DNA from 4 places in the Denitraticella aggregata genome. Region 4 is predicted to be linked to each of the others. Evidence: predicted binding sites of a transcription regulator. Region 4 holds the regulator's gene; each other region holds the start of a gene.

Region 1 (4,263 bases), on a different contig from region 4:
TCGGCGAGGCGGTGGCCTACCTGTTCAATCCCGACTGGAGCAAGGTCACCGGCGAAGTCGTGCTGGCCGCGCTCGGCCACGCCTTCTTCACGCTGTCGCTCGGCATGGGGATCATGATGGCCTACGGTTCCTACCTGGACAAGAAGGTGGATCTGCTGCGCACCGCACGCACCGTGGTCATCATGGACACCGTGATCGCGATCGCCGCCGGTCTCGCGATCTTCCCGATCGTGTTCGCCAACAACCTCGACCCTGCGGCGGGCCCCGGGCTGATCTTCGTCACGCTGCCGCTGGCGTTCGGAAGCATTTCGGGCGGCACGCTGCTCGGGCTGGTGTTCTTCCTGCTGCTGACCTTCGCCGCGCTGACCTCGGCGATCTCCTTGCTCGAACCGATCGTGGAACTGGTCGAGGAACGCACCCCGCTGAACCGGGTGGCTGCCACCGTCGTCGCCGGCCTCGCGACCTGGGGACTCGGCATCGCGGCCTTGCTGTCCTTCAACGCGTGGAGCGACGTGCTGGTGTTCGGCCTGAACGTCTTCGATCTGCTCGACCAACTCACCAGCAAGTTCCTGCTGCCGCTGACCGGCCTGGGCGTGATCGTGTTCGCCGCGTGGTGTCTGGACAAGGAAAGCATGCGCCGCGAACTCGGGCTGGGTGCGACGACGTTCTCGGCGTGGCAGGTGGTGACCCGCTACATCGCACCGGCCGGCGTGCTGGTGGTGTTCTTCAACAGCCTGTAAGCGTCTCCCGGCGCGGCCAGGGAAACCTGGGGCGGCCCGGCGTTTCCGGCCAGGTCTCCCGGAACCGACCCGACCGACGGCGCTGTCGCATCAAAGCGGCAGCGCCGTTTCGTTCTTGATCTCGCGCAAGGCCACGCTCGAATGGGTGACGTCGACCTCGGGGATCTTCAGCAGGAAGTTGTGCATGAACGCCGACAAGGCCTCGAGGCTGGGCAGGTAGAGCTTGAGCAGGCAATCGGTCTCGCCCAGCAGTTCATAGCATTCGACGACTTCGTCGCAGCTCTTGACCACGGTCTCGAAGCGGTCGAGCACATCCGCGCTGTGCTTCTTCAGCTTCACCCGCACCCACACGCAGGTGGTCAGCCCGAGCTTGTGCCGATCGAGTAGCGCGACATAGCCCTTGATCAGCCCCGACTCTTCCAGATCCTTGACTCGCCGCCAGCATGGCGACGGGGACAGGCCGACCTTGTCCGCCAGATGCTGCGTGCTCAGCGTCGAGTCCTTCTGCAGCAGGGTCAGAATCCGCCGCTGCGCGGAATCCAGTTTCATGCCGTCGTCTCCGCCATGTGTCCGCTCGCGACCGACGCGCCCGCCATCGGATCGTGATCGACGAACCGGTTGTGATCGTCCGCTACATGTTAATCGCCCACACGCACGATCGCCCCATCAATTCCATGCCGTCATCCCCGCGAACGACATGAACGGCAGAACCGGCAGCCCGCAGATGCCGGCCGATCGCCGACCGTTATTCGCGCACGCCGGCACTGACCGGCAGCGCGCATGCGGCCTGGTATTCGGCCGCGAGCCGCGCGACCAGTTCGGCGACCGGCAGCACGTCGTGGATCGTCGACACGCCATGCCCGGCGCTCCATACGTCCCGCCAGGCGCGGGCCTCGTCGCCGATGCCGTGGAGCTTGCCCTTGCCCGTCCCCGCCGCGAGGGCCTCGCGCTCGAAGCCGGCTTTTTCGAGGCTGCCCCACATGAAGTTCGCATTGGTGCCCGAGATCGCGTCGGTGTAGACGATGTCGGCAGCGCGACTGTCGACCAGCATGCGCTTGTATGCGTCGTCCGCGCGCGACTCGCGCGTCGCGATGAATCGCGTACCCATGTACGCGAAGTCCGCGCCCATGACCTCGGCCGCACGCACGCTCGCACCATCGGAGATCGCACCGGCCAGAATCAGCGTGCCGTCCCAGAACTCGCGAATCTCCCGGATAAGGCTGAACGGGCTCTGCGTGCCCGCATGGCCGCCCGCGCCGGCGCACACCGCGATCACGCCATCGACGCCGGCTTCGGTCGCCTTCCTGGCATGGTAGGCATGAATGATGTCCGAGAACACCAGCCCGCCGTAATCATGCACGATGCGTGCGACCTCGCCGGGATGACCGAGACTGGTGATCACGAACGGGACCTTGTGCTTGACCACCAGCGCCAGGTCGTCGCGCATCCGTTCGTTGCTCGGATGCAGGATCAGATTCACGCCGAACGGCGCGCACGGCGCAGCCGGGGCGGCTTCGCGGTGCGCGGCCAGCTCGCGACCGATCCGGCCCAGCCATTCGTCGAGCTGCGCAGGCGGCCGTGCATTCAGTGAAGGGAACGTGCCGGCCACACCCGCCTTGCAGGTCTCGATGACGAGTTCCGGTCCGGACACCAGGAACATCGGCGCGGCGATCGCAGGCAGGCTCATCCGGCGCTGGAACATTTCGGGTATCGGCATGCTGTCTCCTGGATGCATTGCTGTCGCGCGGGTCTCCGGCCCCGGCAGGCGGATCAGCCAGAGGTCGGGATCGCGTCGGCGTCATGATACCCCTCGACGCAGCCTCCGCGTTCAGCGTCTGCATCGGCTGCTCGCGGGTCACGTCGAGCCGGATCAAGGCCTTGTCGCGAGCACCGATGGCGAAGCGACGAGCGGATTGCTATGCTCCGTCCCCATGAATCTCGAAACCCTCGTCTACAGCATCGGTATCGCCGCGGTCGCGGTCAATGCGTCTTCCGGCGTGCTCGAGGCCGGGCGACGGCCGTTCGACCTGTTCGGGATGGTGGTGGTCGCGCTCGCGGCCGCGCTCGGCGGCGGATCGCTGCGCGACGTGCTGCTGGATCGGACGGTGTTCTGGATCGCCGACCAGACCTACCTGATCGCGGCGATCATCGCGGGGCTGGTGACCTTTGCGCTGGTGCGCATGGTCAGGCTGCCGACCAAGCTGTTCCTGCTGCCCGACGCGATCGGGCTGGCGCTGTTCACGGTCAGCGGCACGCAGGCGGCGCTGTCGGTCGGGGCGCCATGGCTGGTCGCGAGCCTGATGGGGGTGGTCACCGGCGTTTTCGGCGGCATCCTCCGCGACATGCTGTGCAACGAGGTGCCGCTGGTGTTTACCGGCGAACTGTATGCGACCGCGTCGTGGGCCGGCGCGCTGCTGGTGGTCGGGCTGATGGCCTACGGCCTGTCCGCCGGCTGGGCCGCGATCGCCGGCGGATCGCTGGTGCTGCTGATCCGTCTGTGCGCGATCGTGTTCAAGTGGCGGCTGCCGATCTTCACCGCGCGCGGCTGACGGGCTCGTCGAATACGCGACACAAGCGTGCCAACGGCCCCGGATTCGTGCGCCGTCAACGTCCCAGGCTGAGCGTCGCGTCGCGGCTTTGCAGGCCGCGCACGCGCAAGGTCTGCACCGTGAGCTGCCCGGTCACCGGCCAATCGCGCCAGATCGAAAGATCGAGCGGGCCTGATGCTGCGGCCGGCGGGGGCAGATAGGCGTCCAGGTCGAGTCGATCGAGAACGAGCTGCACCGCCAGCGACGGGGACCGGGTGCTCTCGAACTGCCACTGGCCGTCGAATCGGGTGGCGTCGAAGGTACCACCCACGCGTCCGTGCATCTGCGCCGTGCTCACGATATCCGCCGGATCCAGTGTCACGCCTGCATCACCCTCGAAGGCTATCTCGAACGTCGACGGCCCACCGGCCGGGTGCGGCAGCGCCAGCGTGCCGTCGCGCGCGACCAGGGACGCCGTCACGATGCCGCTGGCCGCGTCGCGTCGAATATCCAGACCACCGGACAGTTCGAGCATGAGCGGCGGGTCCGGGACGTGTGTGATGTCCAGCTCGAAGCCCTGCAGATCGATCCGGTTCAGATCCTCGATGATCAGCCCGGACGCAGCGAGGGTGCCATTCATGCGCCGGTCGTCTAGCCGCAGTTCGGCATCGAAGCGGGGTTCGGCTGCCGTCCACCCGCGCATCCCCGGTCGCAGTCCGGCCGAAGCCAGTCGGCCGTCCAGTCCGACGCCGGCCATCTGCATAGACACGCGGGCCAGAATGCCCACGAGCGCCGGCGGCGCATCATCCGGGATCATCACGCGCCCGATGTCGAGGTCGATACGCACCGCGTCGAAGCCGGCACCCTCACCCTCGACGACCAGCGACAGGTCGTCCAGCCGCCGTTCGACACCGAGCGGCGCGAAGCCGCCGCCGAGCGCGATCCGCATGTTCAGGGCGGTCGCCCCCGACAGCATCGCGTCCGCCGTCAGTTTG
Region 2 (4,263 bases), on a different contig from region 4:
GCCGTGGTAGTCGGAGAAGGCCGTGGACTGGTTGACGAACACGCCGCCGGTCAGGTTGATCGACAGCGCCACGCCTGCACGCCAGGTCGCTTCGGTCATTGCGTCGATGACTTCCGCCTTGGTCGAGTAGATGCCGACGGTCAGGGCGCCGTGTTCGGTGACCAGTCGCTCGGACAGCGCGATCGCGGCCTTGGCATCCGCTGCCTTGACGACGAAGGAGATCGGTCCGAAGCGCTCCTCCATGTAGCTCTTCTCGTCCGCGGCATCGCAGGTGAGCAGCACCGGTGTGCGGACTTCGGCCTTCGGGAACTCGGCGTGGGCGATCTTCCTCGATTCCAGCACGATGCGGCCGTACTCGCCCGCTTCGGCGATCCGATCCAGCGTTGCGTCCGACTGGATCGCGCCGAGTACCGCAGTGGCGACGTTCTCGTCCGACAGGAACTTCGTGATCGACGCGGCGAGGTCGGACGCGACCTCGTCGAAGGTCTTGTGGCCCTGATCGGTGTCGATGCCGTCGGCGGGGACGATGATCGCCTGCGTCGTCGTGCACATCTGACCGGAATACAGCGACAGAGTGAACGCGAGGTTGCGCAGCAACGCCTTGTAGCTGTCGGTCGATTCGATGACGACGTTGTTCACGCCGGCGAGTTCGGCATAGACCTGGGCCTGCCTGGCGTTGTCGATCAACCACTGGCCGAAGACGTTGCCACCGGTGAAGTCGATCGACTTCACCGCCGGGTGCGTCGCGAGCGCCTGGGTGTCGGTGCGCTTGTCGAGCACCGCGAGACTGACCAGGTTCGGGTCGAGGCCCTGCTCGGCCAGCACCTCGCGGATGATCCGGACGGTGATCGCGGCCGGCAGGACCGCGTTGCTGTGCGGCTTCACGATGACCGGATTGCCGGTCGCGAGCGCAGCGAACAGGCCCGGATAGGTGTTCCAGGTCGGGAAGGTGCCGCAGCCGACGACCAGCGCGACGCCGCGCCCGACGATCTCGAAATGCTTCTTCATCTTCAGCGGTGGGAGCTTGCCCTGAGGCTTCTCCCAGATCGCTTCGGCCGGCACGCGGCTCATCTCGTCCCACGCATAAGCGACCGCCTCCAGCCCGCGATCCTGAGCATGCGGGCCACCCGCCTGGAAGGCCATCATCCAGCCCTGACCCGTGGTCAGCATCACCGCATGCGCGAGTTCGAAGCTGCGCTTGTTGAGGCGCTCGAGGATCTCGAGGCACACGCCGACGCGCCCCTGCGGGCCGATTCGCTGCCAACCGGGTTGGGCCGCCTGCGCGGCGGCGACCAGCGCGTCGACCGAGCAGACCGGGTAGCGCACCGCCAGTTCGACGCCGTAGGGCGAGCGCTCGGATGCGGTGGTACCTGTCTGACCGGGTTGGTCGAGCGTGAAGTCCGAACCGAAGCAGGCTTCGACCGCCTTCCTGCCATCGTCATTGGCCGTCTCACCATAGATCTTGGGGCTGGGCATCTCGGGAAACCGTGTCCAGAAGCCGCGCGTATGGATCGCATCGATGGCGGATTCCAGGGTGGTCTGGTGTTTTTCGAACAGCGGGTGGGTCATCGTCTCCTCCGAATTCATGGGTGGTCTCGCTTGCGCCGGCAGCGCAGTGCTGCCGGGGTGTCGCAAGCAGCGTGCAGTCAACAAAAAAACACTTGTTTTTTGATCTGGATCAAGATTACTATTGATTGACCGGTCGGTCAAACATCATGTCTTTCATCGGAAATTCTGGTTTAATCGGCTGCCGGGTGAGCGCATACTAGACAAGCTTGCGCTTGAACTCGGAAAAAAATACAAAAGAATGCGATTCTTGCACGGAAACGTGGCAACGGCCGAGGGTGCTACCGGCCATCGCTCGCTGCGAGAGCAAGGATCCGGGTCTGATCGGAGGAGACATGAGCACGGAGTTCGAAACCATCCGCTTCGAGGTCGTCGACGCAGTCGCGACGCTGACGCTGAATCGCCCTGACAGGTTGAACAGTTTTACCGACCGCATGCACGAGGAGGTTCGTTCGGCCCTGGACGCGGTGAAATCCGGTCGTCGGGATGGTTCGGTGCGTGTGCTGCTCCTGACCGGTGCCGGGCGGGGTTTCTGTGCGGGACAGGATCTGTCGGACCGGGCCGTCGCACCGGGCGATGCGCCGCTCGATCTGGGGGCCTCGATCGAGAAGAACTACAAGCCGCTGGTGATGACGCTGCGTGCGCTGGAGTTGCCGGTCATCGCGGCGGTCAACGGCGTGGCTGCGGGCGCGGGGGCCAATGTCGCACTGGCGTGCGACCTCGTGTTCGCCGCCCGTTCCGCGAGCTTCATCCAGTCCTTCTCCAAGCTGGGTCTGATTCCCGACACGGGCGGATCCTGGATCCTGCCGCGTCTGGTCGGTCCGGCGCGTGCGATGGGGCTGGCGCTGCTCGGTGACAAGCTGTCGGCCGAGCAGGCCGAGCAATGGGGCCTGATCTGGAAGTGCCTGGACGACGACGCGCTGATGCCGACCGTCACCCAGCTTGCCGCGCAGCTCGCGAAAGGTCCGACCTTCGGCTTCGCGCAGACCAAGAAAGCCATCTGGGCGAGTTCCACACACGACTTCGAACAGCAACTCGAGCTGGAGCGCAACATGATGACGGTGTGCGGTCGCTCCAACGATTATCGCGAAGGCGTGGCCGCCTTCATGGCAAAACGCACGCCGCAGTTCAGGGGAGATTGACGCATGCCGGCGCTGTCTTGCGACAATGAGGTTCTGGTCATCGGCGCAGGCGCGATGGGGAGTGGCATCGCCCATGTCGCGGCGGTCGCCGGGCATCGGGTCTATCTGTTCGACATGCAGGCCGACGCGATCGAGCGCGGTCTCGCAGGCATCGCGAAGGATCTGAACTTCCTGGCGGGCAAGGGCAGGATGTCGCAGCGCGATGCAGATGCCGCGCTGGACCGGGTCACCGGCATCACGTCACTCACCGAAGCGCGGGGTGCCGCGCTCGCGATCGAGGCCATCGTCGAGAACCTGGACATCAAGCAAAGCCTCTTCATTGAGCTCGAGGTCCTGCTCGGCGAAGATGCGATCCTGGCCACCAATACTTCGTCATTGTCGATCACCGCGATGGGGGCCGCGCTCGCACGTCCCGAGCGATTGGCCGGCATGCATTTCTTCAACCCGGCGCCGCGCATGAAGCTGGTCGAGATCGTGTCCGGCCTGGCCACCGATCCGTCGATCGCCGAGACGCTTCATTCCACCGCCACGGCCTGGGGCAAGGTGGCGGTCCATGCCAGGTCCACGCCTGGCTTCATCGTCAATCGTGTCGCACGACCCTTCTACGCCGAGGCGCAACGGGTGCTGGCCGAAGGGGGGGGCGACCCGGCCACGCTGGATGCGGCGCTGCGTGAGGGCTGCGGTTTTCCGATGGGACCGTTCGAACTGATGGATCTGATCGGGCACGACGTGAATTTCGCGGTCACCAAGTCGGTGTTTGATGCGTATTTCGGCGATCGTCGCTTCACCCCCAGCCTGATCCAGCAGGAACTGGTTCTGGCCGGACGTCTCGGGCGCAAGAGCGGGCGGGGCTTCTACGATTATCGCGAGGGTGCGGACAGGCCGGCCGCGCGGGTCGAGGCCGTCTTACCTGCCGAGGCCGTGGTTTCGGTGGTCGGCGACCTGGGTGTGGCCGCAGCGTTGATCGGGCGTCTCGAGGCCGGCGGCATGACGGTTCGACGCGTCGACGCGAGTCGGCCGGCAGCCGGCGCAGTGCATGGTTGGCTGGAGATCGGCGACGCGCGCGTTGCGCTCAGCGATGGTCGCAGTGCCACTCGCCGGGCTGCCGACGAGGGCGTTCCGGACCTGATCCTGTTCGACCTGTGTCTGGACTTCGCCACGACCCCGCGGCTGACGCTGGTGCGCGCCGATCAATGCGGGCCCGGCGCGTGGGCGTCCGCGGTCGGCACGCTGCAGAAGGCCGGCGTGGCGATCGGACGGATCGATGATGTCGCGGGCATGGTCGCGCTGCGTACCGTCGCGATGCTGGCCAACGAGGGCGCGGACGCGGTGCTCGCCGGCATCGGTTCGGCGGCCGACATCGATACCGCGATGCGCTTCGGCACCAATTATCCCAAGGGCCCGCTGGCCTGGGCGGACGAACTCGGTGCGGCGTTCGTCGTGACGGTGCTCGCACACATGCGCGACCACTATGGCGAGGAGCGTTATCGCGTCTCCCCGCTGTTGCAGCGACTATCCATCAGCGGAGCATCCTTTCATGAGTGAAGCGGGTTTT
Region 3 (4,263 bases), on a different contig from region 4:
GCAAGCGTGCAGGAAGTGATTGCCGCCGATCGAGAAACCGTCGCCGTCGCCGCCGGACGCGATGACGGTGAGCTCGGGCCGGCTCACCTTGATGCCGGTAGCGATCGGCAGCGCACGGCCATGCACGCCATGGAAGCCGAACACGTTGGTGTAGGCGGGGATGCGGGAGGAGCAGCCGATCCCCGAAACCAGGGCCACGTTTTCGGGTGCCAGGGACAGTTCGGCGAGGGCCTTGGTGATCGCCGACAGCACCGAGTAGTCGCCGCAGCCGGGGCACCACACGGGTTTGACGTCCGATTTGTAGTCGCGTGCCGTGTAGCTCGGGCAGGCAGAGGTCGCATCCATGTTCAGCTCCAGTCGGAAAGTTGACGGACGATTTCGTCGGGACGGATCGGCAGGGGGCCGGGACGGTGGAAGGCGCGCACTTCTCCGGGAAGGTCGTAATGTGCGCGCAGGTAGCGGTGGAACTGGGCGCCGTGGCTCTGTTCGACCACCAGAATGCGCTTCGCATCGTCGAGCGCGACTGCGATCTTGTCCGGCAGGAAAGGGGCGAGCAGGCGCATCGACACGAGGCGGGCACGCTTTCCGGCCGCCCGCCAGCGCGCCAGCGCCTCGCGCACCGGGCCGGTGGTCGAGCCCCAGGTCAGCACCACGATGTCGCCGTCCCCGTCGATGTCGGCCCAGTGGGTTCCGTAGTCATGACCGGTGAGCTTGTGCAGACGCTTGTCGAGCTGGGCGAGATGGTCCGCCGCCTGACTCGACGGAGTGCCGGTCTCGTTGTGCTCGAGGCCGTCGGCGGTGTACTGATACCCCTTCATGCCGGGTTCGGCCATCGGTGAAACGCCGGACGGGGTGATCCGGTAGCGCCGGTAGGGTTCGGAGGCGTCCCCGTCGGGCCTGAGCCGCATCGCACGCAGTCCCGGGTCCTGCGGTGGTGGGATCGTCGCACGGCTCTGCCCGAGCGACTGGTCCGACAACACGATCGCGGCGGTCTGCAGCGCCTCGGCCAGATGCACCGCCCACTGCGTAGTGAAGGCGCAGTCCGCGATCGAATTGGGTGCGAGGACCAGGTGCGGCGCATCGCCATGCAGCCCGTACAGCGCAATGTTCAGATCGCTCTGTTCGGATTTGACCGGAATGCCGGTGGATGGGCCGCCACGCATCACGTCGATGACGACGACCGGCGTCTCGGCCGCAACAGACAGGCCTATGGACTCCATCATCAGCGCGAGCCCCGGGCCGGCCGTGGCGGTCAGCGACGGCGTGCCCGCGTAGGACGCACCGATGATCTGGTTGATGGAGGCGAGTTCGTCTTCCGCCTGCACGAGCACGCCCCCGAGTCTGGCCAGATTCGGTGCCAGCCATTCGAGCACCTCGGTACCCGGTGTGATCGGGTAGGCGGCGACGAAGCGCACACCGCCGCGGACCGCCCCCAGGCCGGCGGCCTCGTTGCCGGTGATGCTCCACAGGCGGGCACGCTCGCCATGGGCAGGCTCCAGCGGCCTGAGCTGCGGGAGCGTCGTCGCCAGATCCCGTCCGGCGCAGACCGACGCCCTGCTCGCCTCGAGCGCGTCTGCTCCCTTCTTCTTCAGGGTACCGGTCAGCACCTCCATGATGGAGTCCTCGGGCAGGCCGATCAGCGCGGCGACCGCCCCCAGGGCGATCATGTTGGGCCTACCGCCCGGAATCTCCTTCGCGATCTTCTTGAACGGGATCTCGGCGGTACGCGTGCCCTTGGCACGTATCTGCTCCGGAAAGTCGCCACCGTCCGGGTCGCCGAGCACCAGGCTGCCGGCGTTCATCGGAATCTCGGCCGAGAAGCGCCCCACGTTCTGCCAGTCGATCGCGACCAGCAGATCGTAGTCGTCGTCGTGTGACTGGACCGGTTCGGTCGACAGCCGCAGCATCGCGGCCGCCTCGCCGCCACGGATCTGCGCGCCTGACGAGCGCGTCATGTACGCGTACCAGCCGGCATGGCCGGCAGCGTCGAGCAGCATGTTGCCGGCGGTCATCACGCCTGCGCCGCCGCTGCCGGCGAATGTGATCGAAATGGATCGGGCTGTCATCCTAGTCTCCAGGTTCGTCTTCGGTCCGGCTGGACCGGACCCTTGTGCGTCGCCCGGTCGCAACCCGTCCGACGACGGGAGCCGGGGGCGGCTTGCGCGGGGCGCAATCGGGTGTTCAAGTTACGACCAGAGTTTACGTTGACGCAAACGTCAATCTGTTGACGTAGGTCAACTACCCTCTTTTCCTTGTCCGATAGAGTTCATCCAACGCGACACCGATCGGATTCAGCGGTGGCAGCAACCAAATTCAGAGTTAACGTAAACGTGAACGTAAATAAAACGGCGATGAATGCGCCGGTGCATGGAGACAGCAGATGAGCGGCAATCCATATCGGTGGTTGATGACGGGTGTGGGCGAACCGATGACCCGTTGCGATTTCACCGTCGATGCACTCGCCGACGACGAAGTTCTGGTCGAGGTGGCCGGTTGCGGCGTCTGTCATACCGACCTCGGCTACTACTACGACGGCGTGCGCACGAACCTGTCCCTGCCGCTCGCGCTGGGCCATGAGATCAGCGGGCGGGTGACGCAGGCGGGCGTCGCCGCCAGCGGGTGGCTCGGTCGCGCCGTCATCGTTCCAGCGGTGATCCCCTGCGGCAAGTGCGAACTGTGCGTGACCGGGCACGGCACGATCTGCCGCGACCAGGTGATGCCGGGCAACGACATCCAGGGTGGCTTTGCGTCGCATGTCGTGGTCCCGGCGCGTGGCCTGTGTCGCGTGGATGAAGCGCGCCTGGCTGCTGCCGGGCTCGGTCTGGCCGATGTGTCGGTGGTGGCCGACGCGGTGACCACGCCCTATCAGGCAGTGCTGCAGGCCGAGGTCGAGCCGGGCGACGTCGCGATCGTGATCGGCGTCGGGGGCGTCGGCGGATACGCGGTGCAGATCGCACATGCATTCGGTGCACACGTGATCGCTGTCGATGTCGATCCGGGCAAGCTCGAGTTGATGACGCAGCACGGTGCCGCGCTGACGCTCGACGCGCGTGAGCTGTCAGGCCGCGACCTGAAGAAGGCGGTCGAGGCGCATTGTCGCGGCAATGGCCTGCGCACGAACCGGTGGAAGATCTTCGAATGCTCCGGTAGCGGTGCTGGCCAGACCAACGCATACGGCTTGCTGACGCATGGTGCGACGCTGGCCGTGGTCGGTTTCACGATGGATCGCATCGAAGTCCGGCTCTCGAATCTGATGGCCTTTCATGCGCGTGCGCTCGGCAACTGGGGCTGCCTGCCCGAGCACTATCCGGCCGCGCTCGATCTGGTGCTGGACGGTCGCATCGACCTCGCGAGTTTCGTCGAGCGGCATCCGCTCGACCAGATCAACGAGGTGTTCGAGGCTGCCCATGCGCACCGGCTCGGCCGGCGCGCGATCCTGACGCCGTGACCGGCGTATGCGCCTTTCACACCGCAACGTGACGACAAGACAGTGGAGATCCGCATCATGAATCGAAGCACCGCAACCCTGATCGAGCAAACCGCGCCGGCCCGGCTGGCAGACCACAACCTGGTTCCGGAAAAGGTCGTTCCGGGCGTGCTGTACGAGAAGCGCCCGGCGCGTGACCTGAACGGCAACGTGGTGCCCGAGCTTTACAACGTCTGGATCACGCTGGACAACCCCAAACAGTACAACTCCTACACGACCGACATGGTCAAGGGCGTGATCCTGGCCTTTCGCGCAGCCTCGAATGCGCGCGACGTGGTTTCGGTGGTGTTCACCGGCAGCGGCGACAAGGCTTTCTGCACCGGCGGCAACACCAAGGAGTACGCCGAGTATTACGCCGGGAACCCGCAGGAATACCGCCAGTACATGCGGCTGTTCAACGACATGGTGTCGTCCATCCTCGCCTGCGACAAGCCGGTGGTGTGCCGGGTCAATGGCATGCGTATCGGGGGCGGTCAGGAGATCGGCATGGCGGCGGACTTCACGATCGCGCAGGATCTGGCCAACTTCGGGCAAGCCGGACCCAAGCACGGTTCGGCCGCGATCGGCGGCGCGACCGACTTTCTGCCGTTGATGATCGGCTGCGAGCAGGCGATGGTTTCGGCCACGCTGTGCGAACCGTTCTCGGCGCACAAGGCGAACCGGCTGGGCATCTGCATGCAGGTGGTTCCGGCGCTGAAGGTCGATGGCCGCTTCGTGGCCAACCCGCTGGTGGTCACCGACCGCTATCTGGACGAGTTCGGCCGCATCGTGCATGG
Region 4 (4,263 bases):
TGACCGGACCGAATCCATCAACTGACGCATTTCGTCATGGGACAGGAAGGTGGGCGTGCCTCCGCCCAGATGGAGCTGAGTCACCTGCCGGCTTCCGCCGAGGTGCTCCGCCTGCATGCCGATCTCCTGGTCCAGGTACTTCAGGTACTTCGCCGAACGGCCATGATCCTTGGTGATGATCTTGTTGCAGGCGCAGTAATAGCAGATCGTGTTACAGAAGGGGATGTGGAAGTATAATGACAACGGCCGGCTGGTACCGCCGATCGCTCTTTTGGCCAGCCAGTCCTGCAACGCGCGCGCATCGAACGCCTCGACGAAGCGGTCCGCTGTGGGATAGGACGTGTAGCGTGGGCCATTGACGTCGAATCGGCGGATGAGTTGCTGATCGAAGACCAGATCGGGTTGAGTGTTCATGTACTTGACCTTTATAGGAATGGCTAACGATCGCAAAAATCGGGAGGCAGGGGTTTGACCTGGATCAATGGACCCCATTATCGCCCGTCCACGAACGGAGTGTTCAGATCGTGCAAATGAAGGCGACCGTGCCGATTACAGCCGCCGACATCAAGTCAGCCTGCTCGCAATGCAACCTGCTCGAACTGTGCCTGCCCTTCGGCATGACCGAGCACGAGATCCACCGGCTGGATGAACTGGTCGGAACGCGCCGCAAGGTCAAGCGCCAGCAACACCTGTACCGTGCAGGCGACCCGTTCGAGGCAATCTACGCGATCCGTATCGGCTGGTTCAAGACCGACGTAGTGCTCGAGGACGGTCGCGAGCAGGTCACCGGCTTCCAGATGACCGGCGAGATGCTCGGGCTGGACGGAATCAGCACCGAGGCACACTCGTGCAACGCGGTCGCGCTCGAAGACAGTGAAGTGTGTGTCATCGCGTACGACAAGCTCGAGGCACTGTCGCGCGAGATCGAGGGGCTGCAACACCAGTTCCACAGGGTCATGAGCCGCGAAATCGTGCGTGACCACGGCGTGATGATGCTGCTCGGTTCGATGCGCGCCGAGGAGCGACTGGCGGCCTTCCTGCTGAATCTGTCACAGCGCTTCACCGCACGCGGTTTTTCCGCCGCCGAGTTTCATCTGCGCATGACCCGGGACGAGATCGGCTCCTACCTCGGCCTGAAGCTCGAAACCGTGTCTCGCGCCTTCTCCCGCTTCCAGGACGAGGGCATCATTGCGGTACAGCAGAAGCATATCCGCATCGTCGCACAGGACAAACTCAGAAAACTCATCCAGCACCCGGTCGGCGGTCGCTGACGCGCGTGCCACACCCCGGGCCGCGAGCTGTCAGCAAGATGGCTGACGACGTCGGTTGGTCATCGACTGGCCAATACGCGCAAGATCCTCCGCGGTCAGCAGCGCCCGCGCATAGGGAAACAGTTCGCCCTCTTCCCGTTCGGTGTGCAGCGCATAGCGTTCGGTGAAGGCATGCACTTCGTCGAGCGTCAGATCGACGACCTCGCCTTTCGACACCCGCTCGAGCTTGGCGCGCATCACATCCCACGCGGCGAACATGCGCTGATGATCCTCGAGTATCCATTCGATCAGCGACTCCAGCGGAAAGCGCCTGTCGGTATCCACCCGCTGTCGCAGCAAAGGAATCAGATCCAGCTCCTCATCCATGTGATGGTTGACCGCGGCAACATCGAAATAGCGGATGATGGCCGCCGCCGCCCTGCGCGCCAGCTGGTCGGCACCATGCTCGGGCAACCATCTGGCCAGCCGGTCCAGCGTGCCGAGTTGCGCATGCAGACGCTCATGGCAGGTCTCCAGCATCTCGAGCGGCGCCTCGAATCCGGGGGACACCGGAACGAGCGATTCAGTCATGAAACATTCCTCACAAAGCAAAAAACCCGGTCGCGTTCTTGGACAGCGCGACCGACACGATCCAGGCATAGACCGACGCAGCGGCGCACCAGGCAAGCATACGCTGCCGACGCGTGCGGCCCCGCTTCAGCGCGATCGTTCCCAACAGGATGTAAGCGATCAGCCCCCCCACCTTGGCCGTCACCCAGTTGGCAGCGAAAGGATACTGCGAAATCATCATGGCCAGCACGATCGCACTTCCGAGCAGCATGCTGTCGACGACATGCGGCAGGAGCCGGGTCGCACGGTGACGTAACAGTGGAGACCCGGAAAACATCCACCAGCCGCGTAACGCGAACCCCATCGCGCTGAGCACCACCATAGTGACATGCAGATTCTTGATCGTGTAGTAAATCATCTTCGGCGAATCCGCTGTCGCTGTCGTGAAAAAACCAGGGCGGCGAATACGAGACGCGCCGGCCGTCGGTCAGGATCGCGATTCTCCATCGTTCAGGCCGTGTTATCAAACATCCCTGCGTTCCGTCTGTTGCACCCGCCGCATGCAGGACCGGGATCAGTGGCGTTAGAATGCTCGGCCTATGCAGGGGGTTCTCAATGTCCAGTCCAAACCAGGATCTGTCCGCGCTGTTAATGCAGGTGCCGCTGTTCAGTGGCCTGAGCGAAGCGGATGTCGGCAACGTCGCCCGTTTCACCCGCGAGCGCAAGCTCGACAAGGGTGAACTCCTTTTCCAACGCGGCGACCCGGCCCACGGCTTCTATCTGGTCGTGACCGGCCAGATCAAGCTCGGCGTCTCGTCCGCCCAGGGCAACGAGAAGGTCGTCGAGGTCGTCGGTCCGATGCAGACTTTCGGTGAGGCCGTGATGCTGATGAATCGCCCCTACCCGGTGTTCGCCGAGGCGCTGGTCGCGTCCAATCTGTTGCACATCGGTCAGAACGTCGTGTCCGAACTGATCGATCAGGACCCCGACTTCGCCCGCAGGCTGCTGGCCGGCATGGCGGTCCGTCTGCACGGCATGGTCAAGGACGTCGAAGCCTACTCGCTGCGCTCGAGCACCCAGCGAGTGATCGGTTACCTGCTGCAACAACATGACGACAACGACCACAGCGCCACTCCACGCATCCAGTTGCCCACCAGCAAGCAGGTCCTGGCGTCCCGCCTCAACCTCACGCCAGAAACCTTGTCCCGGATCTTTCACGACCTGTCCGACGCCGGCCTGATCAGGGTACAGGGCAAGGACATCACCTTGCTTGCGCCCGATCGACTCGCTCGACATCAGGGCTGACCACCGGGCCGCCGGCCTTCCTTGCCGAGCCGATTGTGCGCAACCGACCAGAACGGGTCATTGACGCCAGTCAAGCGCACGGCGCCGGGATCCGCAGCATTCGGTGCGGGCGCAACGGGTCACCGTTCGAGCACGTAAGCCCCCGGCGCATCGGCCAGCCGGGGAAACCCGCGACGGCTGACCGGACGCGCATCCACCCACTCACCGCAGCGCGGCTTGAGCCATTGCATCCAGTCTTCCCACCATGATCCGTCATGCTCCGTAGCCTGACTGCGCCAGCTGTCGGCCGGGTCGGAGCGGTGCGCGTCGGCCACCCAGTATTTGCGCTTCGGTGGATCGACCGGTGGATTCACGATGCCGAAGATATGCCCCGAACTCGACAGCACGAAGCGCTTGGGTCCGGTGGCGTGATTATTGATGCGATAGGCCTGCTTCCACGGCGCGATGTGATCGTCCTCAGCCGCAACCGCATAGACGGGCTGCGTGATGCGCGACAGATCCAGGGGCTGTCCGGCCAGGCGCAGCCCATCCTTTTCGATGAGTCGGTTCTCCAGATAGAGTGCGCGCAGATACCACGCATGCATCGCGTAGGGCATGCGCGTGGTGTCCATGTTCCAGAACAGGACGTCGAACGGCGGCGGCGATTCTCCATACAGCCAACCATGCACGACGTAGTGCCAGATCAGAGTGTTCGAGCGCAACAGGCGGAACGACCACGCCATCTCCCTGCCATCGAGGCAACCCTTGCGCGCCATGTTGCCGATGATGAAGCGGATGCTCGCATCATCGACGAACACTTCGATATCCCCCGGTTTGTGGAAATCGACCAGCGTCGTCAGCAGCGTGAGGTCGGCCACCGGAACGTGTTCCTCGTCGAATTCGCGATTGGCCCAGGCCATGTACATGGCCAGTGCGGTGCCGCCGATGCAGTAGCCGACCGCATGCACCCGCGCCGCCCCGGTGAAATTGCGCGCAACATCCACGGTCGCGTGCACGCCGCGCATCAGATAATCGTCGAAACCGACGTCGCGCAGGGATTCGTCCGGATTCTTCCAACTGGTGATGAACACATCCAGCCCCTGGTCGAGCAGATAGCGAATCATGCTCTTCTTCGGGGTCAGGTCCAGGATGTAGAACT

What was found. The regulator FNR, encoded in region 4, switches genes on or off when oxygen is low (the NO sensors DNR and NnrR bind a similar motif). The targets are predictions, from matches to a motif close to TTGANCTAGNTCAA.
Region 1: ACKVEX_RS00145 (NAD(P)H-dependent flavin oxidoreductase) is a predicted target of FNR. The motif match lies at 2,601-2,614, and genes of this name have one in related genera.
Region 2: paaN (phenylacetic acid degradation protein PaaN) is a predicted target of FNR. The motif match lies at 1,669-1,682, and genes of this name have one in related genera.
Region 3: ACKVEX_RS00910 (2-oxoacid:acceptor oxidoreductase subunit alpha) is a predicted target of FNR. The motif match lies at 2,225-2,238, and genes of this name have one in related genera.

The regions. Positions count from the first base shown of each region.
Region 1 is NZ_JBLLNL010000001.1:26,866-31,128, reverse strand. Features, by position in the region: gene ACKVEX_RS00155 (sodium-dependent transporter) at 1-740, shown strand, start outside; gene ACKVEX_RS00150 (Lrp/AsnC family transcriptional regulator) at 831-1,289, opposite strand; gene ACKVEX_RS00145 (NAD(P)H-dependent flavin oxidoreductase) at 1,486-2,457, opposite strand; gene ACKVEX_RS00140 (trimeric intracellular cation channel family protein) at 2,672-3,289, shown strand; gene ACKVEX_RS00135 (AsmA family protein) at 3,345-4,263, opposite strand, start outside.
Region 2 is NZ_JBLLNL010000001.1:149,605-153,867, forward strand. Features, by position in the region: gene paaN (phenylacetic acid degradation protein PaaN) at 1-1,569, opposite strand, end outside; gene paaG (2-(1,2-epoxy-1,2-dihydrophenyl)acetyl-CoA isomerase PaaG) at 1,902-2,708, shown strand; gene paaH (3-hydroxyacyl-CoA dehydrogenase PaaH) at 2,712-4,253, shown strand; gene paaI (hydroxyphenylacetyl-CoA thioesterase PaaI) at 4,246-4,263, shown strand, end outside.
Region 3 is NZ_JBLLNL010000001.1:183,517-187,779, forward strand. Features, by position in the region: gene ACKVEX_RS00905 (2-oxoacid:ferredoxin oxidoreductase subunit beta) at 1-345, opposite strand, end outside; gene ACKVEX_RS00910 (2-oxoacid:acceptor oxidoreductase subunit alpha) at 348-2,066, opposite strand; gene had (6-hydroxycyclohex-1-ene-1-carbonyl-CoA dehydrogenase) at 2,381-3,448, shown strand; gene oah (6-oxocyclohex-1-ene-1-carbonyl-CoA hydratase) at 3,506-4,263, shown strand, end outside.
Region 4 is NZ_JBLLNL010000013.1:43,338-47,600, forward strand. Features, by position in the region: gene hemN (oxygen-independent coproporphyrinogen III oxidase) at 1-414, opposite strand, end outside; gene fnr (fumarate/nitrate reduction transcriptional regulator Fnr) at 531-1,271, shown strand; gene ACKVEX_RS14310 (hemerythrin domain-containing protein) at 1,302-1,841, opposite strand; gene ACKVEX_RS14315 (SirB2 family protein) at 1,852-2,235, opposite strand; gene ACKVEX_RS14320 (Crp/Fnr family transcriptional regulator) at 2,436-3,125, shown strand; gene ACKVEX_RS14325 (PHA/PHB synthase family protein) at 3,245-4,263, opposite strand, start outside.